4 regions of the Isoptericola sp. NPDC056605 genome follow, and region 1 is predicted to be linked to each of the others. Evidence: riboswitches for the same ligand, from Rfam matches in the RefSeq annotation. Region 1 holds a riboswitch; each other region holds the start of a gene.
What was found. A riboswitch is a leader RNA that binds a small molecule or an ion and turns the genes downstream of it on or off. The one in region 1 is predicted to bind thiamine pyrophosphate.

Region 1 (7,335 bases):
TCGCGGTGGGTGCCCACGGCCGTGATCCGGCCGTCCTGGAGCACGGCGACCCGGTCGGCGAGCGCCACCGTGGACGGCCGGTGCGCGATGACGAGGCTCGTCGTGCCGTGCAGGACGTCGCGCAGGCGCGTGGTGACGGCCTCCTCGGTGGCGACGTCGAGCGCGGACAGCGGGTCGTCGAGCACGAGCACGGCGGGTCGTGCCGCGATGGCACGGGCGAGCGCGAGGCGCTGCCGCTGCCCGCCGGACAGGGACAGGCCCTCCTCCCCGATCCGGGTCTCGACGCCCTGCGGCAGGTCGGCGACGAAGCCCGCCTGCGCCACCTCGAGCGCCTCGTGCAGGCGCCGCTCACGCTCCTCCTCCGGCACGGCGTCGGGGCCGGCCTCGGGGACGCCGAGCAGCACGTTGTCGCGGACCGACGCGGAGAACAGCGTGGGGTCCTCGAACGCGACCGCGACCGCACGACGCACGTCGTGCCGCCGCATGCGCCGCACGTCGACGCCGTCGAGCAGCACCTGGCCGGCGGTGACGTCGACGATGCGCGGCACCACCATCGCGAGGGTGGACTTGCCCGAGCCCGTGAGGCCGACGAGCGCCGTCGTGGTGCCGACGGGGAGCTCGAGGTCGACGTGCTCGAGGACCGGGCGCGACGCGTCCTCGTACCGGAAGGAGACGTCGCGGAGCTCGACGTGGCCGCGCGCCGGACCGACCTCCACCGGGTCGGCGGGGTCGGCCAACGGGTTCGGGGTCTCCATGACCTCGAAGAAGCGGTCGACGGCCGTGCGGGCGTTGAGCGTCATCGACAGGGTCATGCCGAGGTCGACCACGGGGCCGTTGATCACGGCGGTCGTCAGGAAGAAGGCCACGAGGCTGCCGACGGTGATCTGCCCCTGGGCGGCGAGCACCGTGCCGAGCACGAGGCAGACGGCCAGCGTGACCTCGGGGATGAGCTGCAGCGACGTGGTGACGGTGGCCTGGTTGCCCGCCTTGCGGATCTCCGTGCGGCGCAGCTCCTCCGCCTGGTCGGTGAACGAGTCGAGGGCGTCGCGCCCGCGACCGAACGCCTTGAGCACACGGATGCCGTGCACGGACTCCTCGACGGTGGTGGCGAGGTCGCCCGACTGGTCCTGGGACAGGCGCGCGATGACGCGGTACCGCCTCGAGAAGCGGAACGCGATGACCGTCACCGGGATCGCGCCCGCAAGGTAGACGAGGCCGAGCCAGCCGGCGGTGGCCAGCAGGATGCCCACCCCGACGACGATCGTCACGATGCTGACGACGAGCTGCAGGAGGCCGAAGACCAGCCAGCGTCGCAGCAGGCCGAGGTCGCCCATGATCCGGCTCAGCAGCTGGCCGCCGGGCCACCGGTCGTGGAACGCGACGGGCAGGTCCTGCAGGTGGCGGAACAGTGCCATCCGCAGCTCGGCCTCGACCCGCGTGCCGGGGTACATCACGAGGTTGCGGCGCAGCAGGACGAGCCCGGCCTCCGCGACGCCCAGGACGAGCACGAGGAGGACGGGCACCACGAGGGCCCCGAGGTCGTGGGCGGCGGCACCCTCGGCGAGCGGGCCCTCGACCAGGGTCTGCAGCACGCGCGGGATCGCCAGCGCGGCGAGGCTCGCACCGATCGCGGAGAAGAGCCCGCCGACCATGCGCGGCACCGCCGGCCGGACGTACGGGTAGAGCCGGCGCACCGACGCGAACGTGGAGAGCTCGGAGCCCGCGGGGGCGACGGCGGGCCCGGCGGCGGCGGCGCCCGTGCGGCCGGGCGGCCCCGCGGCGCGGCCCGGCGGGGTGCCGGTCGCGACGGGACGGCGGGGAGCGGAGGAGGCGGTGCTCCTCCTGGGACTTTCGGAGGGATCGGCGCGGCGGGCGCCTCGGCTGCGGCTGCGCGAAGTGCGCTTCGTGTCGGGCATCACACCTATTCTGTCACTCGCCTCCGACACACTTGCCCCGGTCACGCGGTGCGCCCCGAGCTCGGGACACCGCTTACCGCCGCGGGATCCCGCCGTCGCGCACGACGGCGGGACCCGGACGGGCCGCGGTGGACCGGGGGTCAGCCCACCACGACGCGCCCGACCGTGGGCTCGACCGTGGGTGCCCCGGTCTGGTCGAAGAACGCCAGCTCGTGCTCGCACGCCGCGTGGAACGTCGCCGCCATCCGGTCCCGGGTGACCGGGTCGGCCGCCGCGGCGGCGCGGCGCAGGATCGCGACGGCCTCGCGCGTCGCGTCCGCGAACGCGTCGTCCGCGTACGTGCCCAGCCACGCCCCGTACGGGTGACCCGGGTGGTCGCGGGCGGCCAGCCGCTCCCCCACGTCCTGGTAGATCCAGTAGCAGGGCAGGACGGCGGCGACGAGGGTCGCGTAGTCGTCGCCGGCCACGCGCAGGTGGTCGAGGTACGCGGCCGTCGTGGGGCTGGCGGGCACGTCCTGCGGCTCCCCGCCCAGCCAGCGGGTGTGCAGGTCGAGCTCGGTCACCAGGGCGCCGTGCGCGCCGCCGGCCCAGAACGCCTGCTCGGCCCGCGTGGGAGCCAGCTCGCTCGCCCGCGCGAGGCAGCGCGCGTAGTCGCGCAGGTAGAGCGCGTCCTGCTCCAGGTACGTGCGGAAGTGGTCGGCGTCGAGCGTCCCGTCGCCCAGCGACCGGACGAACGCCAGGTCGTCGATCGCGGCGCGCACGCCCGCGGCGTCGTCCCACCAGCGGGCGACGACGTCCTCCGCCCCGTCCTGACCTGATGCCCCGCCCGCACCGGACGCACCGGACGGCGCGAGCGGCTCCGCGCCGCCGGCGCGCAGCCCCACCAGGTGGTCGACCGGCCCGTTCCCGCCGCCGACGCGCAGGGCCTCCCCGGCCCGGATCGCCGCGGTCAGCCAGGCCTTCGTGCCGCGCAGCGCCTCGGCCCAGTCCCCCGTGCGCGCGTACCGCGCGGCCAGGCCGCTGGACAACGAGCAGCCGGTGCCGTGGGTGGAGGTGCTGGTCAGGCGCGGCCCGGGGAGCTCCGCCAGCACGCCCTGCGGCCCGACGAGCGCGTCCGGGGCCCCCGCCCCCGTCGCGCCCGTCCCCGAGGCGCCCAGGTGGCCGCCCTTCGCCACCACCAGGACCCCGTGCCGGGAGGCCAGGCGTCGCGCCTGCTCGAGCGCGGCGGGCCAGTCCGCGGCCGACGGTTCCTGCGCGAGGACCGCGAGCTCGGGCAGGTTCGGCGTCACGACGTCCACCCGGGACAGCAGGTGCCGCACGGCGTCCTCGGCCGCCGGGTCGAGCAGGCGGTCCCCGCTCGTGGCGACCATCACCGGGTCCAGGACGACGGCGGGTCGCGCGCCCGTCGCGCCGGGCGGCAGGGCGTCGAGCCAGGCGGCCACGGCGTGGGCCACGGGGGCCGAGGCGAGCATCCCGATCTTCACGGCGTCGACGGCCACGTCGTCGGTGACGGCGTCGAGCTGCGCGGCCAGGAACGCGGCGGGCGGCACGTGCACGTCGCGCACCCCCCGCGTGTTCTGCACGGTCAGGGCCGTGACGGCCGCCATCCCGTAGCCGCCCGCGGCCGCGATCGACTTGAGGTCCGCCTGGATCCCGGCGCCCCCGGACGGGTCGGACCCGGCGACGGCCAGGACGCGGGGGCGACTGCCCCTCGTCGGCGCCGGGGCCGCGGGAGCAGGGGCGGTGGAGCCGGCGCTGCCGGCGGAGCTGTCTTCAGGTGCGCGCGCACTCATGTCGACATCCCTTCGCTAGTACGAGCTAGATCAGGTTCGACGGGTGTGTTCTCAGCGCCCGCCGGCCGGGTCGCGACGTCGTCGTGACGATGTCGCGGCGATGACCGGTCGGGACGCACCCCGTGTCGTGCCGCCCACCGTAGCCCAGGCCTGCGCGGGCGGCGGGCGGCGTCCCGCGGCGCGTGTCGGCGTCACGCCGCGCCTCGCCAGGCCCTCGCGCCGCAGGCCCGCGGCCTGTTCGCGGCGCGGTAGGGTGCGGGGGTGCCCGTGGTCGTCCGTCGTGCGCGCGAGCTCCTCGTCGCCGGCACGACGCTCAGCATCGCGGCCGCCGCCCACCTCCTGGCCGGCGGCGCGCTCCCCGGGGCACCCCTCGCCTGGCTCGTCGTCGTGGCGCTCACGGCGCCGCTCGCGGTGTGGACCGCCCGCCGCCGGCTGACGCTCCCCCGCCTGCTCCCCGCGATGGTCGCGCTCCAGCTCGTGCAGCACACGACCCTGTCCGTGCTCGGCGCGGCGGGCACGGACGCCTCGCCGTTGGCCTCGACCCTGCTCACGACCCTGCCCTCGACGCCGGGGGCCGCGCCGGACGGGCACGCCCTGCACGCGCTGGGCCCGGGCTCCCTCGGGCCCGCGACCGGCGGCGGGCTGCACCTGCACCACGCGGACGACCCCGGGACGACGTCCTGGATGCTCGCCGCGCACGCTGCCGCGGTGCTGCTCACCGCCCTGCTGCTCGCGGCGGGCGACCGAGCGGCCGTCAACGTCGCGGGCCAGCTGCGGCTCGTCGCGGTCCTCGTGCTGGGCCCGGCGGCGCCGCCCGTCGTCCGCGAGCCCGCCGTCGTCGTCGGGCGCACCTGGCACCCCCTCCGGGCCCGCGCCGTCCGGCGCACCCCGCCACGAGGCCCCCCGCTGCTCCCGGGCGCCCTCGTGCGCGCCGCCTGACCCTGCCCTGGTCCGTCGTCGGACGGGGGCGGGTCCCTCGTCGTCCGACGACCCCTGACCACCCCTGAGCACCAGGAGCAGCACACCCATGTCCAGGACCATCCCTGCCCTCACCCCTGCCCTCCGCGCGCGCCGCCTCGCCGGCGCCGCCGCCCTCACCGTGCCGGCCCTCGTCCTCGGCGCGGCCGCCGCCTCCGCGCACGTGACCGTGACCCCCGACGCGGCCGAGGCCGGGTCGTACGCCACCCTCACCTTCAAGGTCCCGAACGAGTCCGCCGAGGCCTCGACCACCGCCGTGAAGGTCGACCTCCCCACCGACACCCCGTTCACCAGCGTGTCCGTGGAGCCCGTGCCGGGCTGGACGGCGAAGGTCACCCAGGCGCCCCTGCCCGAGCCCGTCGAGGTGCACGGCACCACCGTGACCGAGGCGCCGGCGAGCATCGAGTGGACCGCCGACGACGCCGACGCCGGCATCGCTCCGGGCGAGTTCCTCCGGTTCACCGTGTCCGCCGGTGCTGTCCCGGACGGCGTCGAGGAGATCGCCCTGCCCGCCACGCAGACGTACTCCGACGGCGAGGTCGTCGCCTGGGACCAGGAGGCGACCGGCGACGCGGAGCCCGACCTCCCGGCACCCGTCCTGCAGGTCCTCCCGGCGGCCGAGGACGGCGGCCACGGCACGGCGTCGGCAGCCGGCGCCACGGACTCGGCCGCGGACGCCGGCACAGACGCGGGCACGGACGCGGCGGCCGACGACGACGCCTCCGGCACCCTCCCGCTGGCGCTCGGCGCGGCGGGCCTCGGTCTCGGGCTGGTCGGCGCCGTCACGGGCGTCGCCGCCCTGGCGCGGACCCGCGCCACCGGCACCGGCACCGGCACCGGCACCGGCACCGGCACCGGCACCGAGCAGCGATGAGCGCGCGACGCGCCCTCGCCGCAGCCGGGTCGCTCGCCCTCGCCCTCGGCCTCGGGGCCGCGGGGGTCGTCGGCGCGGCGCCCGCGAGCGCCCACAACGTCGTCGTCGGCACGTCGCCGGCCTCGGGGTCCGAGGTGACGGAACCGCCCGGGTCCGTCGACGTGACGTTCGACGACGTCGTCCTCGATCTGTCCGCGGAGGGCTCCAGCACGGTCGTCACCGTGACGGACGCCGACGGCACCGACTACGCGACCGGGTGCCCGACGATGCAGGACCGCACCGTGTCGGTGCCCGTCGCCCTCGGCGAGGGCGGCGAGTACACGGTGGACTGGCGGATCGTGTCGGCCGACGGGCATCCGACCAGCGGCGCGTTCTCCTTCACCTACGACCCGCCCGCCGGGGCCGAGGCCGCCACCCCGGCGACGGACGCGCCGCCGTGCGCCCCGGCCGGGGCCGCGGGCGCGGACGAGGCGTCCTCCGGAACCGCTGACGGCGCGTCGGCCGCCGAGGACGGGGGCGGCGACGCCTCCGAGCTGGTCGTGGTGCTCGGCATCGCGGGGGGCGTCGTCGTGCTCGCCGGCGCGGCGGTGCTCGTGGCGCTGCGGATCGCGCGACGTCGCGGCTGACGCACCGCACCCTGCGACGTGTCAGGGCGAGGGCCGGGTACACCGCGCCCTCGCCCTGACACGTCGCGGCGGCCCCGAGCTGTCAGGGTCAGGGCCGGATACACCGTTTGCGCTGGCCCTGACAGGTCGCGGTCGTGACCCTCCGGGACGCCCGCGTCGTCGTCGGGTCGTCCCCGCACCGGGCCGGAGCCGCCTACGATGCCGAGCATGGATGCGGGGCAGATCGTCGGGGTCGTGACGGGCCTGGTCGTAGTAGTCGTGCTGGTCACGGCGGTGGCCTTCTGGGCGGCGCGGCGGCGCAGGGCCGCGCGTGGGCGGGCACAGGACCTCGAGGCGGAGCTGCAGCGGCTCGGCGTGGAGGCGGGCTCGGCCCTGGTGCGCGCCGACGAGCGGGCCCGCCTCGCCGAGGACGAGCTCGCGTTCGCCCAGGCCGAGCTGGGCGACCGGGAGACGCGCGAGCTCGCACCGACCCTGCGCCGTGCGCGGGAGCGCCTGTCCGAGGCGTTCCATCTCAACCAGCTCCTGCACGACCACGTCCCGGACACGGACCAGCAGCGCCGGGAGTGGTCGGCCCGCGTCGTCGACCTGTGCCGGTCGGCCGACGGCTCGCTGGACGAGCTCGACCGCGGCCTCGCCGCCCTGCGGCAGACGGTCCGCTCGACCCCCGACGCCGTCGACCGGGTCGACCGCGAGCTGGCCCGGGTCCGCGAGGCCGTGCCCGCCGCGCGCGCCGACCTCGAACGCCTGCGGGCGCAGTACGACGCGCAGGCCCTGCTGCCCGTCGCGGACAACCCCGAGCAGGCGGAGCGGCTGCTCGAGTTCGCCGGCCGCAGCACCGCCGCGGCACGCAAGCGCCTCACGACCCAGCAGGTCGCGGAGGCCGGGGCCGCGGCCCGCGCGGCGGAGGAGGCCGTACGCCGCGCGGAGGGGCTGCTGCGCGCCGTCGACGACTACGAGGCCGAGGCGCTGCGCGCGGAGGCGGCGCTCGGCGCGATCGTCGCGGAGTCGCGGGCCGAGCTCGCCCAGGCGCGCGCCCTCCCGACGGCTCAGCGGGCGGGACGGATCGACGGCGCGGTGACCGCTCTCGAGGACGCCCTGGCGGCGCTGCCCGCGCCGGGCACGCCGGGCGACCCGGTGGGCTCCCTCAC
Region 2 (7,335 bases), on a different contig from region 1:
CCCTGCGTCTCGAGACCATAGGCCACGTTGCGGCCGACGTCCCGGTGCGGGAAGAGCTGGCCGTCCTGGAAGAGCAGGCCGAAGCCGCGCCGGTGCACGGGCACGCCCGCGAGGTCCGCGCCGTCGAAGGCGACCGTGCCGCCCGCCAGCGGCTCCAGCCCGGCGACGGCGCGCAGCAGCGACGACTTGCCGCAGCCGCTCGGCCCCAGCAGCGCGACGATCTCGCCGGCGGCGACGTCGAGCGACACGCCGTCCACCGCGACCGACCCCGGTCGACGGCGCGCGGCGCCGTACCGCACGACGGCGTCGCGCACGGCGAGCCCCGTCGTCTGCCGGGCCTGCTCCATCAGAACTCCCCTCCGGGCCGGTCGCCGCGAAGGCGCTCGGCCACCATCATGACGGTCGCGGTGAGCACGGCCAGCACCACGGACGCCGCGAGCGCCATCCCGTAGTTCTCGGCCCCGGGCCGCCCGATCAGGCGGTAGATGACCACCGGCAGGGTGGCCGTGTCGGGGCGGGCGAGGAACGACGTCGCGCCGAACTCGCCGAGCGAGACCGCGAACGCGAACCCGATCGCCAGCCCCAGCGACCGCGCGCCGAGCGGGCCGTCGACCGTCCGTAGCACCCGCCCGGGCGCCGCGCCCAGCGTGGCGGCCGCCTCCCGCAGCCGCGGGTCGATGGCGCGCAGCACCGGCAGCATCGTGCGCACCACGAGCGGGATCGCGACGACCGCCTGCGCGATCGGCACCAGCGCGCCGGAGGTGCGCAGGTCGACGTCGAGCCCCAGCGGGCGGTCCAGCGTGATGAGGAAGCCGAAGCCCACCGTCACGGCGGAGACGCCGAGGGGCAGCATGAACGCGGCGTCGAGCACACCGACGGCACGCCGCAGCCCGGCCCGCCGCGGGCGTCGCGACACGACGAGCGCCACGAGGCCGCCCACGACGACGGCGATCAGCGCGGCCCAGGCCGCGGTGCGCAGCGAGTTGCCCAGCGCCTCCCACACCGTGACCGTCAGGGCGTTGCGCCCGCCGGTGGTGCCGAGCGCCACGTAGTTGTCGAGGCCCCACGACCCGTCGGGCGCGCGCAGCGACCGGGTGACGAGCCCCGCCATGGGCAGCACGAGCAGCCCCGCCACGACGACGAGGGTGACGAGCGCCGGCGCGACGTCGGTGCCGTCGGCGCCGGCGCGCAGCCGCAGCCGGTGCGCCGACACGCTGTCGCTCGTGAGGTGCAGGGCCCGCTCGCGGCGCGCCCGGGCGCGGGAGCTGACCAGCAGCGCGCCCGCCACCACGACGAGCTGCAGCACCGACAGCACCGCCGCCGAGCGCAGGTCGAGGAACTGGGTGGTGCGCGTCCAGATCTCCGTCTCGATCGTGCCGTAGCGCAGGCCGCCGAGCACCAGCACGACGCCGAACGCCGTCGCGCAGAACAGGAACACCACCGCGGCGGCCGACGCGATCGCCGGGCCGAGCGCCGGCAGCGTCACGGTGCGGAACGCGCGCCAGGGCGTCGCGCCGAGCGCGCGGGCGGCCTGCTCGGCGCGCGGGTCGAGGCGCTCCCACATGCCGCCAACCGTGCGCACCACCACCGCGTAGTTGAAGAACACCAGGGCGAGCACGATGCCGGCGAAGCTCTCCTCCAGGTGCGCCCAGCCGAGCAGGCCGCCGGGGGCGAAGAGCGCGCGGAACGCGACGCCGACGACGACGCTGGGCAGCACGAACGGCACCGTCACCAGACCCCGCACCAGCGTCCGCCCGGGGAACCTGCACCGGTACAGCACGTACGCGCCCGGCAGGCCCAGCAGCACCGACAGCAGCGTGCCGGTGAGCGCCTGGGCGAGCGTCTGCCCGACGATCCGCCACGTGCGCTCCTGGGACAGCACCTCCGCGAAGCCGGACAGGTCGAGCGTGCGCCCCGCGGTGGTCTCGGTGAAGAACCCCTGCAAGACGAGCGACACCACCGGCCACGCGAAGAAGACCGCGAGGAAGCCCAGCGGCAGCACGACCGCGGCACCCCAGCCCAGCCACGCGCCCCACCGGTCGGCGCGCCACCGCGCCGCCCGGGAGGCCGGGCGGGCGGCGCTGCGCAGGGCGCGCGGCACGGGGCGCGTCAGCCGACGACCGTCGCCGTCCACTGCTCGATCCACTCGTCGCGGTGCGCGGCGACGTCCGCGGGCGCCACCTCGAACGGCTCGTCGGCCAGGGGGGCGAACTGCTGCCAGTCGGCGGGCAGCTCCACGTCCGGATCGGCGGGGTACATGTACATCTGGCCGGGCACGTCGGCCTGGAACTCGGGCGAGGTGAGGAAGTCGACCAGCTGCTTCGCGCCGTCCGGGTTCTCCGCACCGGCCAGCACCCCCGCGTACTCGACCTGCCGGAAGCAGGTGTCGAGCATCGCGCTGGTCGTCGAGGATGTCCCGTCGTCGCTCACGGTGAACGCGGGCGACGTCGCGTAGGACAGCGCGATCGGCCGCTGCCCGCCCTCACCGGCGCCGGAGAAGTCGACGTAGTACGCGTCCTCCCAGCTCTCGGCGACCTTGACGCCGTTGTCGCGCAGGTCGGCCCAGTAGGCCTCCCAGCCGTCCGTGCCGAAGGCTCCGATCGTCGCGAGCAGGAACGCGAGGCCGGGCGACGACGTCGCGGGGTTGGTGACCACGGTGAGGTCCTGGTACTCCGGCTTCGCGAGGTCCTCGAGCGTCGTCGGGGGCGTGACACCGTGCTCGTCGAACCAGCCGTCGTCGAGGTTCATGCAGACGTCGCCCACGTCGACCGGCGTCAGCGTGCCGGCCAGGTCGTCGGGCGCGTAGGCCGCGACCTCCGGGCCCAGGTCGGCGGGCTGGTACTCCTCGAAGACCCCGGCGTCGACGGCCCTCGACGCATAGGTGTTGTCCACACCGAAGACGACGTCGCCCAGCGGCGCGTCCTTGGTGAGCACGAGCTGGTTCACCAGCGTGCCCGCGTCGCCCGGTGCCACCTGCTCGACGGAGAGGCCGGACTCCTTCTCGAACGCGGCCAGCACCTCGTCGGAGACGGCGAACGAGTCGTGGGTGACGAGCGTGACCGTGCTCGACGCCCCGCTCGCGTCGTCCGCCGGCGTCCCGCCGCCGCACGCCGCCAGCAGCGGCAGGAGCGCGACGGCCCCGACCGCTGCTGCCGCGCTCCTGGTCCTGGTCGTGGTGCTCAGCGTCATGCTGTCCTCCTCAAGGTGCGAGAAGGGGGTCCTGCGGGCGCCCGGCACCGTCGTGGTGCTGCCGTCCGCAGGGAACGAGATTCCCGACTTCCTCCACCGGTGCTAACCGGGTCAGGTTCGAGGGTCTGCGGCGGTCCGCACTCTCAGCGCCGGTGGGCGCTCCCCTGTCGTATCAGCACGAGCCTACCCGTCGACACCGCGCTACCGTGGTCCCGTCCTCGGCCTCGGGGTGTGACGTGCCTGACGTGCCGTGACACCGCCCGTCGGCCGTGGACGCCGGACCAGGACGACGCCCCGGCGGTAGCACGCCGGGTCAGACCGAGGGAGAGCACGTGACGGACACCGAGCAGCCGCTGGGCGTGAAGGTCGGCACGGTGGTGCTGACGATCGCCGCCGGATGGGTCGCGCAGAAGCTGATCGGGGTGGTCTGGGAGCGGGCGACGGGCAACGTGGCGCCCACCAACCTGGACGACGACGAGCTCTCCATCGTGCAGGCGGTCACCTTCGCGGCCGTCTCGGGCGGCGTCGCGGTGCTCGCGAAGCGCCTCGCCCGCCAGGGCGCCGGGCGCGCGGCTGCCCGGTTCGTCTCGGGCCGCTGACCCGCCGATTCCCCGCACGGTCCCGTCAGTGGCTCGCGCGGGGACGACGGCGGGCCAGCTGCGCGTCGTGGCCGTGCGGTCGGTCCACCGGCCGCACGGCGGCGAGCGCGCTGCTCAGGCGGTCCGCCGCGTCCTTCGCGGGCGGTGCCGACCGGACCACCTCCGCCGCCGTGAGCGCGGCGTCCCGGTCCCCGACCGGTCGCGCGAGCTCCTTCATCACCTGCTCCCCCGCCGACTGGGCGGACACGCCGACCTGCGCACCCGCGTCGGCGAGGACCTCGGTGGCCACCGACTCGTCCACGCCGCAGACGGCCATGATGGCGCCCTTGGCCTGCTCCGCGGCTGCGGCGGCGACGAACGCGCGCGAGACGGCGCGGTGCGCCTCGCGCTCCAGCGCGTCGCGCACGACCGGGCTCGCGTCGATGACGTAGCCGACGATCTGCGACGACGCGCCGTCACTCCCGTGCCGTCCCTGACCCGTGACGACGACCGTGTGCGTGCGCCCGTGGTCGTCCACGACGCGGTGTGCCCCCGAGAACGGCCGCCCGGCACCCAGTGCGACCACCGCCGTCCGGGAGAGCCGTTCACGGTCGTCCGGGTGCAGGTGGGCGCGCAGCACCTCGGGCCCCGGTGCGACGGAGCCGGGCTCACGCCCGAAGATCCGGAACACCTCGTCCGACCACCACCACTCCCCCGTGGCGACGTCGACCCGGTACCGGCCCACGAGCAGCTGGCTCCCGGCACCCAGCAGCTCCGCGAGGGCGACGAGCTCGCGGCGCGGTGTGTCGTTGGGCGTGCTGGACATCGAGGACCACCCCCAGTGCCGTGCAGCTGGGTCCGGCGCGCAGTTCTCCTGGCTCCACCACGGTACCGGGACGGCACGACACCGCCACCGCACGGCGGGTGACGTGCGGTGGCGGTGCTCGGTGGTGCTGTCGGCGCCCGTGACGGGTTCGGACCGTCAGGCGACCGTCGTCGCCGCCGCCTCCGGCTGCTCGCCGGCCGCCTCGGCCCGCTCCTCCGCGACCGCCTTGCGGTGCTGGCCGAAGGAGTAGACGACCGCGGCGGCCCAGCCCACGGCGATGATCGCGAGCACCAGGGTGCGCACGCCGTCGCTCACCGGGAACGAGTCGAGGGACAGCAGGGTCCGCACGTTGGTGAGGACGATGATCCCGCCGACGGCGGAGCCGAGGACGCGCGGCGGCACCAGGCGGACGAGCCACGCGGCGATCGGCGCGGCGATCAGGCCGCCGATGAGCAGCGCGAGGGCCCAGGACGGGTTGATGCCCGCGGTCCCGAGACCGAAGAGGAACCCGAGGCTCGCGGCCACGGCCACGAAGAACTCGCTGGTGTCGATCGAGCCGACCACCTTGCGCGGCTCCATGCGGCCGCTCGCGAGGATGGCGGGCGTGCCCACCGGGCCCCAGCCGCCACCACCCGTGGCGTCCATGAACCCGGCGACCAGCCCGAGCGGGGTGAGGAACCGCTTGCGGAGCGGCTGCCCGAGACGGTCCGTACGCAGCCCGCGGAGCGTGAACCGCAGCAGCACGTACAGGCCCAGACCCAGCAGCAGGATCGACATCAGCGGCTTGGCGATCTCGGTCGACAGCCACGAGAGGAAGGTCGCGCCGGCGAACGCGCCGATGGCACCGGGGATGCCGATCTTGATGACGACCTTCCAGTCCACGTTCCCGAACCGCCAGTGCGAGGCGCCGGACGCCAGGGTCGTGCCGACCTCGGCGAGGTGGACGGTCGCCGACGCGGCCGCGGGGTTGGTGCCGATCGCGAGCAGCAGGGTGGTCGAGGTGACGCCGTAGGCCATGCCCAGGCTGCCGTCGACGAGCTGCGCACCGAGGCCCACGAGGGCAAGGAGGACGAGAGTCCGCACGGGGGTTCCCTCCGTTTCGGCGCGGCAGCGGGTCCGCCGCGTCTGCGACGAAGTTACCCGATCGGCTCTATCGGATTCAACGGTCTCAAAAATATGTCCGTATCGCGAGACGAGGGTTTCTGCGGCGTCGCGTGAACCAGGCCGACGACCGTGCGGCGCCTCTGGCGCCTACGCCGATCCGGCGTGGCTCAGGGGCTGACCCACGCCGATTCCTGCTCGGTCAGCCGGCGCACGACGTCGGGGATCGTCCCGGCCGCGAGGTCCGCCAGGGTCACCTGTTCCAGCACGGCGCGCACGTTCACGCGCAGCGCCACCCACACGTGCAGCAGCGACGCGGCGGCGCCGGTGTACTCCAGGTCGGAGGGCCGCGCGTCGCGCACGAACACCAGCGGCCCGTCCACGGCGCGCACGACGTCGGCGACGGTCACCTTGTCGGCCGGGCGGGCGAGCACGTACCCCCCGCCTGCGCCGCGACGGCTCGCGACGATGCCCTCGCGCCGCAGGTCGCTGAGGATCGCCTCGAGGAAGCGGTGGGGCACCTGCTGCGCGCGGGCGAGGGCCTCGGCCGGGACCGGGCCCTCGCCGGACGCCGCGAGCTCGGCGGCCGCCCGCACCGCGTAGTCGGCCTTCGCGGAGATCCTCATGACGACGCCACCGCGGCGCCCAGTCGCGTGCCGGCCAGCAGCGGTCCGGCCTCTCGGGCCGACGCCGCGAACGACCCGGTGAGCGGCAGGTCCGGCAGGATGACGGCCTGGGCCGCGTGGTAGATGTCGGGCTTGCCGACCCACGTCCGCCCGGAGGGGCGGTTGTCGGTGTCGAGCTCGTGGAACCAGGAGCCGCGCTCGTGGTCCACCAGGTGGGCGTCGATCCACGCCCACCACTCGTCGGCGAGCTCGGCGTAGCGCGCCTCGCCGGTCGTGCGGTGCAGCACGTCGGCGGCCGCGGCCGCCTCGGCCGCCACCCAGTGGAAGCGGCGGGCCTCGACGGGGCTCCCGTTCCAGTCCGTCGTGTAGACGAAACCTCCCGCCGGCCCGTCCCACCCGTCGGCCACGGCGCGGTGGAACAGCTGCCGGGCCGCGTCGGTGCGCTGTCCCTGCGTCCCCCCGGCGACGTCCACCTGCAGGAGCAACCGCGCCCACTCCAGCCCGTGGCCCGGTGTGGCGCCGTACGGCTTGAAGGGGTCGTGCGGACGGTCCGCGTTGTACTCGAGCTGCGGCTGCCACGCGGTGTCGAAGTGCTCCGGGATCCGCCAGTCGTTGCCCGCCGCCCAGTCGATGACGCGGTCGGCCACTACCGCTGCTCGGTCGAGCCAGCGGCTCTCGCCCGTGGCGTCGTGGGCGGCGAGGAGCGCCTCGACGGAGTGCATGTTCGCGTTGACCCCGCGGTACGGGTCGACCGTGCCCCAGTCGCGCGACCGCTCGTCGAGGTGGAGCTGGTGGTCGGCCTCCCAGAACCGCCGGTCGAGCACCGACAGCGCCGCCTCGAGGAGGGCCACGGCACCCGGCGTGCGCGCCACGGTCCCCGTCGACCCGGCGAGCACGACGAACGCGTGGCCGTAGGCCTGCTTGAGCCCGTCGAACGCGTCTCCCGGACCCCTGGAGGCCAACCACCCGCCCTCGTCGGCGTCGGCCAGCGTCCGTGACAGGCCGGCGATACCCC
Region 3 (7,335 bases), on a different contig from region 1:
GCGGACGACCGGCTCGACGTCGCGGGGGCCTCGGAGCGCGCCCTGCGTCGCGGGCAGCTCGCGCCGGACATCCGGGCCGAGCACGACAAGCTGGCCTGGGCCGACACCGTGGTCCTGCAGTTCCCCCTGTGGTGGCTGGGCGTCCCCGCCATCCTCAAGGGGTGGCTCGACCGGGTGCTGGTGCAGGGCTACGCATACGGCGTGCGCGACGCGGCGACCGGGCGCACCCGGCGGTACGGCGACGGCGGACTGGCGGGCCGGCGCGCGCTGGCCGTGGTGACGGTCGGCGCGGGCACGGGGCTCGGGCCGCGCGGGCTGCACGGCGACCTGGCCGAGACGCTGTTCCCCCTGCTGCACGGCACCTTCTGGTACACCGGCATGCAGGTGGCGGAGCCCGTGCTGGTGCTGGGCGCGAACCGCCTCGACGACGCGGGCTACGCCGCCGTCTCGGCCGGCCTGCGCGAGCGGCTGCTCGCCCTGCCCGACGGCCCGGTGCTGGCGTACCGGAGCCAGGACGGCGGGGACTACGACGAGCGCGGCGAGCTCCACGACGCGCTGGAGCCCGGCCGCCGCGGGCTGGGCGTGCACCTGCGCGCGTGAGGCACGGACGTCACGGCCGCCGGCGCCGGGGCGGCACGAGGTTCGCGAGCGACGAGTACCGCGGCACCCAGCGCGCGAGCGCGGCCGCGGACGCGCCGCCCAGCGTGGCGGTGGCCCACACCCCGGCCGCGAGCGAGCCCAGGGCGGCCCCGGCCGACAGGATCAGCGGCCCGAGCGCGTCGCCCGTGTCCTGGAAGAGCCGCCACACGCTGAGGAACGTGGGCCGCACCGCGGCGGGTGCGACGTCGGCGCCCAGCGTCATGACGATGCCCGAGCCCATGCCGTTGCCCACGCCGAGCAGGGCGGCGACCACGGCGAGCGCGCCGGCGGTGTGCGCGAACGGCAGCACCGCCAGCCCCACCGCCATCGTGAGCATCGACGGGACGGCCACCCACAGCCGGCCGAACCGGTCCATCACCTTGCCCGCCGGGTAGAACAGCAGCATGTCCAGGGCGCCCGAGACGCCGAAGACGAGCGACGTCACCTCGGCGTCGAGGCCCAGGTGCTCGCCCCACAGCGGGATGACTGTCTGCCGCGCGCCGCGCACGGCGCTCACCAGCAGGATGGCGACGCCGAGGGTCGCGAACAGCTGCCTGTGCTCGCGCGCGACCGCCGCGATGGACACCCGCGGACCGCCGGCGGGGCGCGGCAGCGCGGCGTCGGCCCGCGGCTCCGGCCGCACCAGGGCGATGACCAGCACCGCGACCAGCGCGGAGCCCGTGCCCAGCCAGAACGCGCCGTGCAGCGACGTCGCCGCGATCATCGCGGCCCCCGCGAACGGCCCCAGGAACAGGCCGATGCGGTGCACCCCCGCGAGGGTCGACATCACGCGCGCCCGCCGCAGCGGCGGCGTGATCTCGGTGAGGTACGCCTGCCGGGCGAGGTTGAACACGGCGTTCGCCGCGCCGAGCGCGAGCACCCCCGCGGCCAGTCCCCACAGCGCCGACGACAGCGCGATCGTCGTGAACGCCACGACGGCGACGCTGCCGGCGACCAGCATCGCCACCCGGTCCCCGAGGCGCTGCGAGAGCGCCCCGGCGGGCAGGTCGAACGCGATCTTGCCGAGCGGCAGCAGCGCGGCCACGAGGCCGGCGACCGTGAGGGTGGCGCCACGGCCCGTGGCGGTGACCGCCACGACCGGCAGCAGCGCACCGATGCCGATCTCCAGCACCAGGGTCGGGAGGAACGCCCCGAGGACGACGCTACGGAACGGGAAGAGCGGCGGGGACGGCACGCACCATTCCTATCGCACCGGCCCCGTGGGGAGCCGGTCCGTTCACGGACGTCTCATGCGGCCCGCCGGGTCGTGAGGAGCAGCGCGGGCAGGTGGAGCTCGTCGCCCGCGGGGCGCGCGGTGATCTCGGCGTCCGAGACCACGGTCGCCGACCAGGAGGGCCCCTCGAACGCGGCGCGCAGCCGGTCGTCGGTCGTGCCCCAGCCGAGCCCGGCGGCCACGGACATCGCGAGGACGGCGACGAGCGCGTCGGACGGGCAGATCGCCTCCAGCCCTGCCACGTAGGCGGCGCGACCGGCATCGTCCAGGGTGTGCAGCAGCCCTGAGTCGAGGACGGTCCGGGGCCGCACGGCCAGGCGGTCGAGCCGCCGGGCGTCCGCGACCTCGAAGCGCACCTCGCCGGGCGGGTCGACGATCGACTCCGCGGCCCGCTCCCGCGCGCGGGAGATCGCGTGCGCCGCGGCGTCCACGCCCACCACCCGGTGGCCCGCCCGGGCGACCGCGAGCGCCAGCACGCCCGTGCCGCAGCCGACGTCGAGCACCGGGTCGGCGAGCACCGACCGGCGCACGAGCGCCAGGAGCGCGGGCTGCGGGCGCCCGATCTCCCACGGCGGCGGGACGTCCGCGGCGTAGAGGGCGTCGAAGTCGTGCACCTGGCGGGCCATGCGAGCACCTCCCGACACCCATCCTGCGCCCGACGGGCCCCGCTCGACGGCTACCGCCAGGCCAGGACGGCGAACGGCAGCGCCGCGACGACGGCGCCGGCGGCGAGCACGACGCCGTCCGTACGGGTCCACGGCGCAGGCTCCGCCCAGGTCCGGCGGTGGGCGCCCGCGAAGCCCCGGGTGTCCATCGCGACGGACATGGCCGCCGCGTCGCGCAGGGTGGCGGCCAGCACGGCGAACGTCACCGACGCCGCGTGGCGCGCTCGCGAGAGCGGGCCCCGCCCGGGCCCGACGCCGCGCGACCGACGCGCCCGCGACGCCTGCTCCCACACGGCGCCGAGCCGCTCGAACCGCTGCAGCGCCGCGGCCACCCCGACGACGAAACGGGCCGGCAGGCGCAGCCGCTGGCCGAGCTGGTCGGCCAGCCCGCTCAGGTCGACCAGCGGGGCGAGGGCCACGCCGGGCAGGGCGAGCACCGCGATGCGGGCCCCCGCGACGGCGGCCACCACCGGGTCGTGGCCACCGAGCAGCCACGTCGACCACGCCACCGACGCGACCGCGACGACCACCGCGAGGTAACGGGCCGGAGAGCCGGCGCCGCGCGGCAGGAGCAGCAGCCCGAGAGCCAGCGACCCGCCCAGCGCGACGGCGGCGCTCGCGACGTCCCGGACGCCCAGGGAGGCGACCAGCCCGAGCAGCCCGAGGGCCACGAGCACGAGGGCGTTCACGCGCCCCAGCGCGCCGGTCACGCCGCCACCGTCGCTCGCTCGCTCGTCGCGCCGCCGAGCCGCACCTGGTGCCCCGCGAGGGCGACGAGGTGCGCGTCGTGGGTGCTCGCCGCGACGGTGGCGCCGTGCCGGGCCGCGGCGCCGGCCCACCCGGCCACCGCCGCCCAGGTCCCCCTGTCCTGGCCGACGGTCGGCTCGTCGAGCAGCACGAGCCCCGGCCGGTGCGCCAGCGCCGCCGCCAGGGCGAGCCGCCGCTGCTCGCCGCCGGACAGCCGGAACGGATGCGCGTCGGCGAGGTGGTCGAGGCGCAGCAGCGCGAGCACGGCGTCCACGTCCACCCGGACGCCGAGGCGCCGGCCGGTGAGCTCCACCTCGTCCCGCACGCGCAGCGCGAGCAGGCCGTGCTCCGGGTGCTGCGGCACCCACCCGCAGGACCGCGCGAGCTCCTCCGAGCGGGCCGTCCGCCCCGGGACGCCCCGCACCTCGCCGGCCGTCGGCCGCAGGTGCCCCGCAAGAGTGGCGACGAGCGTGGACTTCCCCGCCCCCGAGGGCCCCGTGACGGACGTGAGGCGGCCCGCGGGCAGCCGCGCGGCCACGCCGTCGAGGGCACGCGTCGTGGTGCGACCGCGCAGGCCGCGGGTCACCAGGTCGACGCGGAGGCCGGCGACGACGACGTCCGGCCCGGGCACGTCCGGCGCCACCAGCGCCGCGGGCACGGACAGCGGGGACGGCGCCGCCACGCCGGGCAGCCAGACGCCGGCGCGCGTCAGGTCGTCCCGCAGGGCGGACGGGACGTCGCGCAGCGCGGCGGGCGCGACGTCGTGCGTGACCCGGCCGCCCGGTCCGAGCACCACGACGCGGTCCAGGTGCTCGAGCCACGGCCCGACGTGGTGGTCGACCACGACGAGGGACGTGTCCGAGCCCTCCAGCGCGCCGACGACGGCGGCGCGCACCTCGGCCGCCGCGGCGGGGTCGAGCATCGCGGTCGGCTCGTCCAGGAGCAGCAGGCCCGGCGCGCTCGCCAGCGCCCCGGCGAGCGCGAGCCGCTGCAGCTCGCCGCCCGAGAGGGCCGACGTCGGCCGGTCGGGCGGGTGGCGCAGCCCGACCCGGTCGAGAGCCTCCCCGGCCCGGCGCCAGATCTCGTCCCGCGGCAGGCCGGCGTTCTCGGGGCCGAAGGCGACGTCCCGGCCGATCCGGGCCGCGACGACCGCGGAGCCCGGGTCCTGCGGGACGAGCCCCACCCCGCCGTCCACGTGGACGGTCCCGGACAGCTCGCCGGGCAGCGGGTCGCCCAGCACGCCCGCCAGGGCGTGCAGCACGGTCGACTTGCCCGCCCCGCTGGGACCGACCAGCCCCAGGCGCTCCCCCGCGCCGACGATGAGGTCGAGGCCCTCGATCGTCGGGGCCCGGCGCCCGGTGGGCCGCCAGCACAGCCCTCGCACGCGAACCCGGACGTCGTCGTGCGCCACGCCGTCAGGCCGGCGCGCGGTCGACGGCACGGTCGACGGCACGGTCGGCGAGGTCGCGACCCGGGCCGAACGCGTCGAGCACGCCGGCCCGCGCGAGGGCGCGCACGAGCGCCGCGCCCCCGAGGCCGGCGAGCAGCGCGCCGGACAGCGCGAAGAGGCCCAGGTACGCCAGCCGGAAGCCCCACTCCCAGTCCGGGTAGTACGCGAACCACTCGTACACGGCGCCGCACGCGCCCGCCGTCGCGCCCGCCAGGGCCGCCACCGCGGCGCCGAAACGCCGGTAGAGGAACAGGGCGAGGACAAGCTCGGCGCCGAACCCCTGGACGACGCCGGAGACGATCGCCGAGAAGCCCCAGCCGGCGCCGAGCAGGGCCTCGACGCTCGCGGCGACGACCTCGGTGAGCAGCGCCGCGCCCGGACGGCGGACGATGAGGCCACCCAGCACGCCGCCGAGCAGCCAGCCGCCGCCGAGCAGGCCGGTGGCCGGCGGGAAGGCGACCGCCAGCCCGGCGGAGAGCAGGTGGTAGAGCTGGGTCCAGCCCCAGAAGACGACACCGACGGCCACGCCGAGCATGGCCACGGTGACGAGGTCGACGGTGCGGTACCGCAGGGACGCGCTGCGCGCGAAAGTGGGCGCGGACATTCCAGGTAACTCCCTTCGCCGGTGCTAACCGGAGCAGGTTCCAAGGGTCTGCGGCTGTGCCCGCACTCTCAGCGCCCCTTCGACGGCGCTCCCCTGTCATGGGTGTCTTCAGATGTGACTTCAGGTGTGACCTCACGGCGGCCGACGACGCGACCGCAGGTCCGACCCTAGGCGACGACGGCGTCGGCGCAAGGGCGTCCCGCACCGTGAAACCCCTGGTCACGCAAGAAGGCCCGGAACCGTGGGGTTCCGGGCCTTCTCGTCGGGGTGGAGCTGAGGGGACTCGAACCCCTGACCCCCTGCATGCCATGCAGGTGCGCTACCAGCTGCGCCACAGCCCCGAGAACCGACTCTCGCGGCCGACGGGCGACCGGGCGATTCGTCTGATTCGGTGCGTTCCTCCGGGCTTGCGCCCCTCGGGAACGTCGATATCTTAGGCAGACTTCGGGCCAGGTTCCAAATTCCAGTCCGGCCCCGCCTGCCAGCGGTCCAGGGGGTACCCCGCGCCCACGTTGTGCGCCACGAGGCGCCAGGCGGGCACAGCACCCTCGCCCGCACGGTGCAGGTGCGACCAGTGCACGTTGTGCATCCCCGACAGCCCGCGCCACGTGGTCGGGTCGAGCCCGAGCAGCGCCGTCACCGCCAGCGAGATGGCGGCGCCGTGCGACACGACGACGAGCGTCGCGTCGTCGTCCAGGTCCCCGGCATGCTCGGCCAGGGCCTCGGCCATGCGCTCCGCGACCGCCGCCTTCGTCTCGGCCCCCGCGCCCACGGGCTCCGCGCCCAGGCGCCAGGCGGCGTACTCCTCGGGCCAGCGCTCCTGCAGCTCCGCGCCCGTGAGGCCCTCCCAGGCACCGAAGCCGCGCTCGCGCAGGCGCTCGTCGGTGACCAGGGGCTGCCCGCCGAGCGCGTCCGCGTACGCGGTCGCCGTCTCGACGGCGCGCCCCAGGTCGGACGACACGATGCGCGTCGCGCGGTGCGACGACGCCAGCGCGGAGCCGCCCTCCGCCGCCTGCCAGCGCCCGACCTCGTCGAGCGGGATGTCGATCTGCCCCTGCAGCCGCAGGGACGCGTTGTAGGCGGTGCGGGCGTGCCGCAGCAGGACGACGGTGCCGGCCGTCACCGCTCGTCGCCCGCGAGACGGATCGCCCCGTCGCCCCCGCCGTCGCCGTACTCGGCGGCGGCCGCCGCGCCGTCACCGCCGCGCGCGTCCTCCGGCAGCTCCACCGCCGGGCAGTCCTTCCACAGTCGCTCGAGCGCGTAGTACACGCGGTCCTCGGCGTGCTGCACGTGGACGACGACCTCCCCGAAGTCCAGCAGCACCCACCGCGCCTGCGCCTTGCCCTCCCGACGGATCGGCTTGGAGCCGGCGAGGAACATCGCCTCCTCGACGGCGTCCACGATCGCCGAGACCTGGCGCTCGTTCGTGCCGGAGGCGATGAGGAACACGTCGGTGAGCACCAGCTGGTCGCTCACGTCCAGCGCGATGATCTCCTGCGCCTTGCGGTCCGACGCGGCCCGGGCGGCGACGACCGCCAGCTCGACGGCGCGGGGGCTAGCGGTCATGCAGCGGCTCCGGGGTGCTCGTACGTGAGGGAGACGCCGGCCGCGGGCGCGGCGGCGTCGGTATCGGTCTGGAAGTTGCTGTCGTCGGGCGCCTGGAGCAGCAGCTTCCAGACCAGGAGCCCCAGCACGAACGCGACGACCACGAGGACGATGTAGTGCAGCCAGGTGTACGACGCCTCGGGCTCGTCCCAGTCCTCGTCGTCGTCCTCGTCGTCCAGCGGCGCGGCCGACCGCGCGCGGACGGGCTGCTCCGACGCGACCAGCGCGTCGAACGGGGACGCGGCGGGTCGCTCCGGCGCGGCCGGCGGCTGTGCGGGGCCCGCAGCGGGGCGGGACGGCGGCACGGACGCGGGCCGCTCGGTGGTCGGGCTCGCCCAGGGCAGCGGGGGCGCGACCGACGTGGCGCCGGGCGGCGCCGGGCTCGGTGCCG
Region 4 (7,335 bases), on a different contig from region 1:
GCGTCGTCTGGCGCGACTGCAGCGGCTTGACCAGCAGGCCGAGCACGGCCGCCACCGCCGGGATGCCGAGCGCCAGCACCAGGCCGAGCTGGACGTGCTGGGAGAGCATGATCGCCACGACGACCACGTACGCGATCACGCCGCCCGTGAACCGGCCGGCCATGGAGAACATGTCGCCCACGCGCAAGGCGTCGTTGGCGACGGCGGAGACGACCTCGCCGGTGGGCAGCTTGCGCGTGATCGCGTGCCCGGCGCGCGAGGCCTTGTAGCCCACGAGCTGGGAGAACGACAGCGACGCCCGCACCCAGTTCTCGACGTCCCAGATGTGGTTGAAGATGCCCGCGACGACGATGACGGCGGCGGCGGCGAGCATCGCCCCGCACCAGGCGAACAGCGGGCCGTCGAAGCCCTGCGACAGCCCCTCGTCGATGGCACGACCGATGAGCAGCGGGGCCGCGGCGGACGCGAGCATCGCCACCACGCCCGCCACCAGGGACTTCGCGAGCACGTCGCGCTGGCGCCACCCCTGCCAGGCCAGGAGCCGGGCGGGGGACGTCAGGGGAGGGTTGCCCACGTCGGGCAGGGGGAGGGGTCGCACGAGGATCCAGCCTACGAACGGCCGCCGACACGGGGCCACGGATTAACCACGGAGTCCTCGGGTCCGACCGGCCCGGGTCCGCGCCTACGATGCTGGGGTGAGCACGCCGCAGCAGACCCCCGCCCCGCAGCCCTCGTCGTCGCCCGCCGGCGGCGCCAGCCAGGCCCAGGCCGAGGCCGCCATCCGCAAGGCTCGCGGAGCCCTCAAGCGCTACCGGTTCATGGCGATCCTCACCGGTGTGATGCTGCTGATCCTGTGCGTCGAGATGTTCTTCAAGTACGTGGTGCCGGTCGAGCTCGTCGTCGACTACATGGGCTGGGTGCCGTTCGCGCACGGCTGGATCTACGTGGTCTACCTCGTCACGGTGCTCGACCTGTGGTCGAAGATGCGCTGGGGCTTCGGGCGACTCGCCACGATGGTGTTCGCGGGCGTCGTGCCGGTGATGTCGTTCATCCTCGAGAAGCGCGTGCACGCCGACGCCGACGCGAAGCTCGGTGCGCTCGAGGAGCGGTACGCGGCATGACGTCGCTCGCCCCGTCTCCGTCGTTGGCACCCCTGGTCGCGCCCGGCCCGGAGCTGGACGCCGCGCACCTCGCCCGGTACGCCCGGCACCTGCCGCTGCCGGGCGTCGGCCCGGAGGGGCAGCGCCGGCTGGCCGCCGCGCGGGTGCTCGTCGTCGGGGCGGGCGGCCTGGGCAGCCCGGCCCTCCAGTACCTCGCGGCCGCCGGGGTGGGCACCCTCGGCGTCGTGGACGACGACGTCGTGGACGTCTCCAACCTGCAGCGCCAGGTGGTGCACGGCACGGCCGACGTCGGCCGGCCCAAGGTGGAGTCGGCGCGCGACCGGATCGCCGACCTCGCGCCCGACGTCGAGGTGGTGGCCCACCCCGTGCGGCTCACCCCCGAGAACGTGCTCGAGATCGTCGGCGGGTACGACGTCGTGCTCGACGGCGCGGACAACTTCCCGACCCGCTACCTCGTGTCCGACGCGGCCGAGATCCTCGGTGTGCCCGTCGTGTGGGGCGCCATCCACCAGTTCGACGGCCAGGTCGCCGTCTTCTGGGGCGCGCCGGTGCTGGCCGACGGCACCGGTGAGGAGACCAGGACGCGCGGCGTCACCTACCGCGACGTCTTCCCCGTGCCCCCGCCGCCCGGCACCGTGCCCGACTGCGCCACCGGCGGCGTGCTCGGCGCGCTGTGCGGCACGGTCGGGTCGGTCATGGCCACCGAGGCGGTCAAGCTGATCACCGGTGCGGGCACCACGCTGCTCGGCCGCATCGCCGTCTACGACGCCCTCGAGCTCTCGTGGCGCCAGCTCGCCGTCCGCCCGGACCCGACCCGCGAGCCCGTCGCGGAGCTGCTCGCCGACGACGCCGCGTACGCCGCGTTCTGCGGCCTGCCCGCACCCGTGGGCGGGTCCGCCGACGCCGCGGGCTCCGGACTCGGCCCCGCCAGCATGAGCGCCGTCGACGCCGCCGCGCTCCTCGCGGGCGGCTCGCCCGTCGCGCTCGTCGACGTCCGCGAGGGCTGGGAGGTCCAGGCGCTCCCCGTCGCGGGCGCGACCGTGTCGCCGAGCGGCGCGTTCCTGGGCGGGGGAGACGCCGCCGCGTCCGCGGTCGCGGCGCTGCCCACCGACCGCCCGGTGCTCCTGGTCTGCGCCGCGGGCGCCCGCTCCGCCCGCGTGGCCGACGTCGCGCGCGCCGCCGGCGTCGATGCCCGCTCCGTCGAGGGCGGCGCCCCCGCGCTGCTCCTCGCCGTCTGACGCGAGGGAGCACGGGTCGTGCCGAGGTAGTCCGAGACTCCGCGAGGTAGTGGACCGGACCACTACCTCGGCACGGATCGGACTACCTCGGCACGGATCGGACTACCTCGGCAGGTTTCGGACTACCTCGGCAGCGTGGAGCACCGCGTCAGAGGGCGAGGTCGAGTCGACCGTCCGGGGAGGAGCTGGCCAGCGCGCCCTCACGGCGCGGGATGCGGCCGGCGCCGGCGGCGAGGCACCCGGACTCGACGGCGAGGCGCATGGCGTGCGCCATGCGGACCGGGTCGGCGGCGCGCGTGACGGCGGTCGCGAGGAGCACGCCGTCGCAGCCGAGCTCCATCGCGAGGGCGGCGTCGGACGCGGTGCCCACCCCGGCGTCGAGGATGACGGGCACGCGCGCGGCGGACGCGATCGCCTCGATGTTGCGGGGGTTGAGCACGCCCAGGCCCGTGCCGATGGGGGCGCCGAGCGGCATGACGGCCGCGCACCCGACGTCCTCGAGACGCCGCGCGAGGATCGGGTCGTCGTTCGTGTACGGCAGCACGACGAACCCGTCGCGCACCAGCCGGTCGGCGGCCTCGACGAGGCCGAGCGGGTCGGGGAGCAGGGTGACGTCGTCCGCGATCACCTCGAGCTTGACCCAGTCGGTGCCGCAGGCCTCGCGGGCGAGCTGCGCCGTGAGCACGGCCTCGGCGACCGAGAAGCAGCCGGCCGTGTTCGGCAGGGCGCGGATGCCCAGCCGCTCCAGCAGGCCCCAGATGCCGCCGTCCTCGGCGCCCGCGCCTCCCGGCCGTACCGCGACGCGGCGCATCGCCACGGTCGTGAGCCCGGTGCCCGACGCGACCAGCGCGTCCTCCAGCGTCATGAGGTTCGACGCCCCGCCCGTGCCCATGACGAGGCGCGAGCCGACCTCCGTGCCGGCGACCACGAGCGGATCGACGAGCGGGTGCGCGAGCGGGCGGGACGTGGTCTCGGCGTGCGTGCTGGTCATGCTTCCTCCGTGCTTCGTGGTCAGCCGCCCTGGACGGCGGTGACGATCTCGACCCGGTCGCCTGGCGCGATCCGGGTGCCGGCCCACAGGCCGCGGGGGACGACGGCGTCGTTCACGGCGACGGCGATGCCCTGCACCGAGCCGTCGGCGACGAACGCGGGGACGAGGGTCGCGACGACGGCCTCGACGCCGTCGCCGTGCGGTCCGTCGAGCGGGTAGGTCTCGCCGTTCACGACGGCGGTTGCGGAGGTGGACGGCGTGCTCACGGGAGGGCTCCTTCGGGGGTTGCGGGCGCGAAGCGTCGCGGGTCGGCGGCGGTGAGGGTGTCGAGCGCGTCGTCGGGCGGCGGTGTGCCGGTCAGCGCGGCGAGCACCGCGTCGGCGGTGAGTGGCGCGAGCAGCACCCCGTTGCGTCCGTGCCCGACGGCGGCCAGCAGTCCGGGCACGGCGGTGGCGCCGACCAGCGGCAGGTTGTCGGGGGTGGCCGGGCGGGCGCGCGGCGTGACGTCGACCAGCGCGGCCTCGTCGATCCCGGGCACGAGGGCGCGGGCGTCGCGCAGCAGCGCGAACACGCCGCCCGCCTCGGCGCGGCGGTCGTCCGGCCGCTCCTCGCTGGTGGCGCCGACGACGATCTCCCGGTGCCCGGGCCCGCTGCCCGGGCCGGCGCCGGTGCCCGGGCCCCGCGGCACGAGGTACACCGGCCGGCCCTGCACCGTGCCGCGCACCACGTGCTCGAGGGCGAGCCCCGGCCCGGCGTCCAGGCGCAGCGTCACGCCCTTGACGGGCCGCACCGGCACGCGCACCTCCGGCACGCCGTCGAGCAGCCCCGCGGGAGGGACAGCGCCGGCCGCGAGGACCACGGCCCCGGCGGCGTGCCGCACCCCGGCGGCGTCGTGCGCCGCGACCACCCGGCCCGCGGCGTCCCGCTCCAGGCGCACGGCGGCGCGGCGGACGACCGTGCCGCCCGGCGCGCGGGTCAGCGCCTCGAGGAGTGCCGCGTGCGTGCCCCGCGGGTCGACGGCCAGGTCGCCCTCGACGCGGGCCGCCCCGGCGAGCCGCGGCCCGAGGTACGGCTCGCGGCGCCGGGCGTCGGCCACGGAGACCTCCGCGGACGCGAGGCTCCACTCCCGGTGCAGCGCCAGCACGCGACGCAGGAGGGCGAGGTCGTCGGCGTCGTACGCGACGGCGAGCGACCCGGCACGCAGCAGCGGGACGTCGCGACCGGTCGCGGCGGCGAGGTCGGCGGCGAACGCGGGCCAGCGGGCGGCCGACGCGAGGTTGAGGCGCGCGAGGTCCCGCTCGCCGAAGTCCGCCTCGCCGACGGCCGCGAGCATCCCCGCGGCCGCGCGGGTGGCGCCGTCGCCGGGCGACGGGTCGAGCACCGTGACGGCGAGGCCGGCGTCCGCGGCCCGCCAGGCCACCGCGAGACCGACGATCCCGCCGCCGACGACGACGACGTCGGAGGGGGTGGCGGACGGGCCGGTGGACGTGGGCATGTGCGCTCCCTTCGCTGGCATGACCCAGATCAGGTTCGACGGTCGGCTCCTACGCCCTCTCAGCCCCGAGCGGGGCTCCCGTGCGCGGCCACTGTAACCCGGGCCGTGGTTACCCTGGCCGGCGTGACCACGACCCGCGCCCGGCTCGCCGACGCCCGCCTGTACCTGTGCACCGACGCCCGCGAGGACCGGGGCGACCTCGAGGACTTCCTGCACGCGGCGCTCGCGGGCGGCGTGGACGTCGTGCAGCTGCGGGACAAGACGCTCGACGTCGCGCGCGAGCTCGAGCTGCAGGCCGTGGTGGCCCGCGTCGCCGCGGAGCACGGCGCGCTCTGGGCGGTGAACGACCGGGCCGACGTCGCCGGGCTGACCGGCGCTCCCGTCGTGCACATGGGGCAGCGCGACCTGCCCGTGCCGGCGGTCCGGTCGCTGCTCGGCCCGGGCCCGGTGCTGGGTCGCTCCACCCACTCCGCCGCGCAGGCGGCCGAGGCCGAGGCCGACCCGGACGTCGACTACTTCTGCGTCGGCCCGCTGTGGGCCACGCCCACCAAGCCCGGCCGTGCGGCCGTGGGTCTCGGCCTGTTGCGCGAGGTCGCCGCGACTCGCCCGACGACACCGTGGTTCGCCATCGGCGGCGTCGACGCCGAGCGGCTGGACGCCGTGCTCGACGCCGGTGCGTCGCGCGTCGTCGTCGTGCGCGCGATCACGCAGGCGCCCGACCCCGGGCGCGCCGCGCGCGAGCTGCGGGAGCGGTTGGCCTGACCGCCGACGGCCGGCGCGCCGCCGCGGTGTCGAGGTGACCTACCCCACCGCGTGACCCGTGGGACGGGCCCGGGAGCGGTACCGTCCGGCGGCTACGATGGCTCGGTGACGTCTCCCGCCACCGACACCCCCACCACCGCCGACCTGGCGCCCACGCCGCGACCGGTCCTCGTCGTCGACTTCGGCGCGCAGTACGCGCAGCTCATCGCGCGCCGCGTGCGCGAGGCCCGCGTCTACTCCGAGATCGTGCCCCACACGTTCACCACCGAGCAGATGCTCGCCAAGAACCCGGCGGCGATCATCCTCTCGGGCGGGCCGTCGTCGGTGTACGCCACGGGCGCCCCGTTCGTGGACCCGGCGCTGTTCGAGGCCGGCGTGCCGGTGCTCGGCATCTGCTACGGCTTCCAGGCGATGGCGCAGGCGCTGGGCGGCACCGTCGCGCAGACGGGGCAGAGGGAGTACGGCGGCACCGAGGTCGAGGTGTGCGAGGCGGGCGTGCTGCTGGCGGGCTCCCCCGACCACCAGACCACCTGGATGAGCCACGGCGACTCCGTGCACGCCGCGCCGGAGGGCTTCCAGGTGCTCGCGACGTCGTCCGGCTCGCCGGTCGCCGCGTTCGAGGACACCGGCCGTCGCCTGTACGGCGTGCAGTGGCACCCCGAGGTGAAGCACTCGGCGCACGGCCAGGCCGTGCTGGAGAAGTTCCTCTACGAGGGCGCGGGGCTCGCGCCCGACTGGACGCCGGGCAACGTCATCGCCGACCAGGTCGCCGCGATCCGCGCGCAGATCGGCGACGCCCGCGTCATCTGCGCCCTGTCCGGCGGCGTGGACTCCGCCGTCGCCGCCGCGCTGGTGCAGCGCGCCGTCGGCGACCAGCTCACCTGCGTGCACGTGGACCACGGCCTGCTGCGCGAGGGCGAGGTCGAGCAGATCGAGCGCGACTTCGTCGCCTCCACGGGCGTGAACCTCATCATCCGCGACGAGAAGGAGCGGTTCCTGACCGCCCTCGCCGGCGTGAGCGACCCGGAGACGAAGCGCAAGATCATCGGCCGCGAGTTCATCCGCGTCTTCGAGGACGCCCAGCGCGACATCGTCGCCGAGGCGGGCGCCCACGGCGAGGAGGTCAAGTTCCTCGTGCAGGGGACGCTGTACCCGGACGTCGTCGAGTCCGGCGGCGGCGAGGGCGCGGCCAACATCAAGAGCCACCACAACGTGGGCGGCCTGCCCGACGACCTGCAGTTCGAGCTGGTCGAGCCGCTGCGCACCCTGTTCAAGGACGAGGTCCGCGCGGTGGGCCGCGAGCTCGGCGTGCCCGAGGAGATCGTCTCCCGCCAGCCGTTCCCCGGCCCGGGCCTCGGCATCCGCATCGTCGGCGAGGTCACGGCCGAGCGCCTCGAGACGCTGCGCAAGGCGGACGCCATCGCGCGCGCCGAGCTCACCAGGGCGGGCCTGGACGACGAGATCTGGCAGTGCCCCGTCGTGCTGCTGGCCGACGTCCGTTCCGTCGGCGTGCAGGGCGACGGCCGCACCTACGGCCACCCGATCGTGCTGCGGCCCGTGTCCTCCGAGGACGCCATGACCGCCGACTGGACGCGCCTGCCCTACGACGTGCTGTCCGTCATCTCCACTCGCATCACCAACGAGGTGAGCGAGGTCAACCGCGTGGTGCTCGACGTGACGAGCAAGCCGCCGGGCACCATCGAGTGGGAGTGAGGGTGGACGGCGTGG

Region 2: another riboswitch for thiamine pyrophosphate. It lies ahead of ACFQ8Y_RS09070 (thiamine ABC transporter substrate binding subunit); the one in region 1 lies ahead of ACFQ8Y_RS11265 (bifunctional hydroxymethylpyrimidine kinase/phosphomethylpyrimidine kinase).
Region 3: another riboswitch for thiamine pyrophosphate. It lies ahead of ACFQ8Y_RS11725 (ECF transporter S component); the one in region 1 lies ahead of ACFQ8Y_RS11265 (bifunctional hydroxymethylpyrimidine kinase/phosphomethylpyrimidine kinase).
Region 4: another riboswitch for thiamine pyrophosphate. It lies ahead of thiO (glycine oxidase ThiO); the one in region 1 lies ahead of ACFQ8Y_RS11265 (bifunctional hydroxymethylpyrimidine kinase/phosphomethylpyrimidine kinase).

What each region holds. Positions count from the first base shown of each region.
Region 1 is NZ_JBHTVT010000009.1:77,915-85,249, forward strand. It holds gene ACFQ8Y_RS11260 (ABC transporter ATP-binding protein) at 1-1,652, opposite strand, end outside; gene ACFQ8Y_RS11265 (bifunctional hydroxymethylpyrimidine kinase/phosphomethylpyrimidine kinase) at 2,057-3,709, opposite strand; TPP riboswitch at 3,700-3,842, opposite strand; gene ACFQ8Y_RS11270 (hypothetical protein) at 3,971-4,648, shown strand; gene ACFQ8Y_RS11275 (YcnI family protein) at 4,737-5,561, shown strand; gene ACFQ8Y_RS11280 (copper resistance protein CopC) at 5,558-6,187, shown strand; gene ACFQ8Y_RS11285 (hypothetical protein) at 6,395-7,335, shown strand, end outside.
Region 2 is NZ_JBHTVT010000006.1:229,359-236,693, forward strand. It holds gene ACFQ8Y_RS09060 (ABC transporter ATP-binding protein) at 1-347, opposite strand, end outside; gene ACFQ8Y_RS09065 (ABC transporter permease) at 347-2,023, opposite strand; gene ACFQ8Y_RS09070 (thiamine ABC transporter substrate binding subunit) at 2,110-3,189, opposite strand; TPP riboswitch at 3,261-3,365, opposite strand; gene ACFQ8Y_RS09075 (DUF4235 domain-containing protein) at 3,522-3,788, shown strand; gene ACFQ8Y_RS09080 (PAS domain-containing protein) at 3,814-4,593, opposite strand; gene ACFQ8Y_RS09085 (sulfite exporter TauE/SafE family protein) at 4,750-5,676, opposite strand; gene ACFQ8Y_RS09090 (RrF2 family transcriptional regulator) at 5,865-6,320, opposite strand; gene ACFQ8Y_RS09095 (AGE family epimerase/isomerase) at 6,317-7,335, opposite strand, start outside.
Region 3 is NZ_JBHTVT010000010.1:140-7,474, reverse strand. It holds gene ACFQ8Y_RS11750 (NAD(P)H-dependent oxidoreductase) at 1-600, shown strand, start outside; gene ACFQ8Y_RS11745 (MFS transporter) at 611-1,834, opposite strand; gene ACFQ8Y_RS11740 (class I SAM-dependent methyltransferase) at 1,888-2,499, opposite strand; gene ACFQ8Y_RS11735 (energy-coupling factor transporter transmembrane component T) at 2,550-3,248, opposite strand; gene ACFQ8Y_RS11730 (ATP-binding cassette domain-containing protein) at 3,245-4,696, opposite strand; gene ACFQ8Y_RS11725 (ECF transporter S component) at 4,701-5,339, opposite strand; TPP riboswitch at 5,333-5,444, opposite strand; tRNA gene ACFQ8Y_RS11720 (tRNA-Ala) at 5,608-5,680, opposite strand; gene ACFQ8Y_RS11715 (histidine phosphatase family protein) at 5,773-6,462, opposite strand; gene rsfS (ribosome silencing factor) at 6,459-6,905, opposite strand; partial or broken gene ACFQ8Y_RS11705 (hypothetical protein) at 6,902-7,335, opposite strand, start outside.
Region 4 is NZ_JBHTVT010000024.1:2,882-10,216, reverse strand. It holds gene ACFQ8Y_RS19310 (ABC transporter ATP-binding protein) at 1-598, opposite strand, end outside; gene ACFQ8Y_RS19305 (DUF3817 domain-containing protein) at 696-1,121, shown strand; gene ACFQ8Y_RS19300 (ThiF family adenylyltransferase) at 1,118-2,359, shown strand; gene ACFQ8Y_RS19295 (thiazole synthase) at 2,508-3,350, opposite strand; gene thiS (sulfur carrier protein ThiS) at 3,371-3,616, opposite strand; gene thiO (glycine oxidase ThiO) at 3,613-4,845, opposite strand; TPP riboswitch at 4,835-4,937, opposite strand; gene thiE (thiamine phosphate synthase) at 4,969-5,607, shown strand; gene guaA (glutamine-hydrolyzing GMP synthase) at 5,713-7,320, shown strand.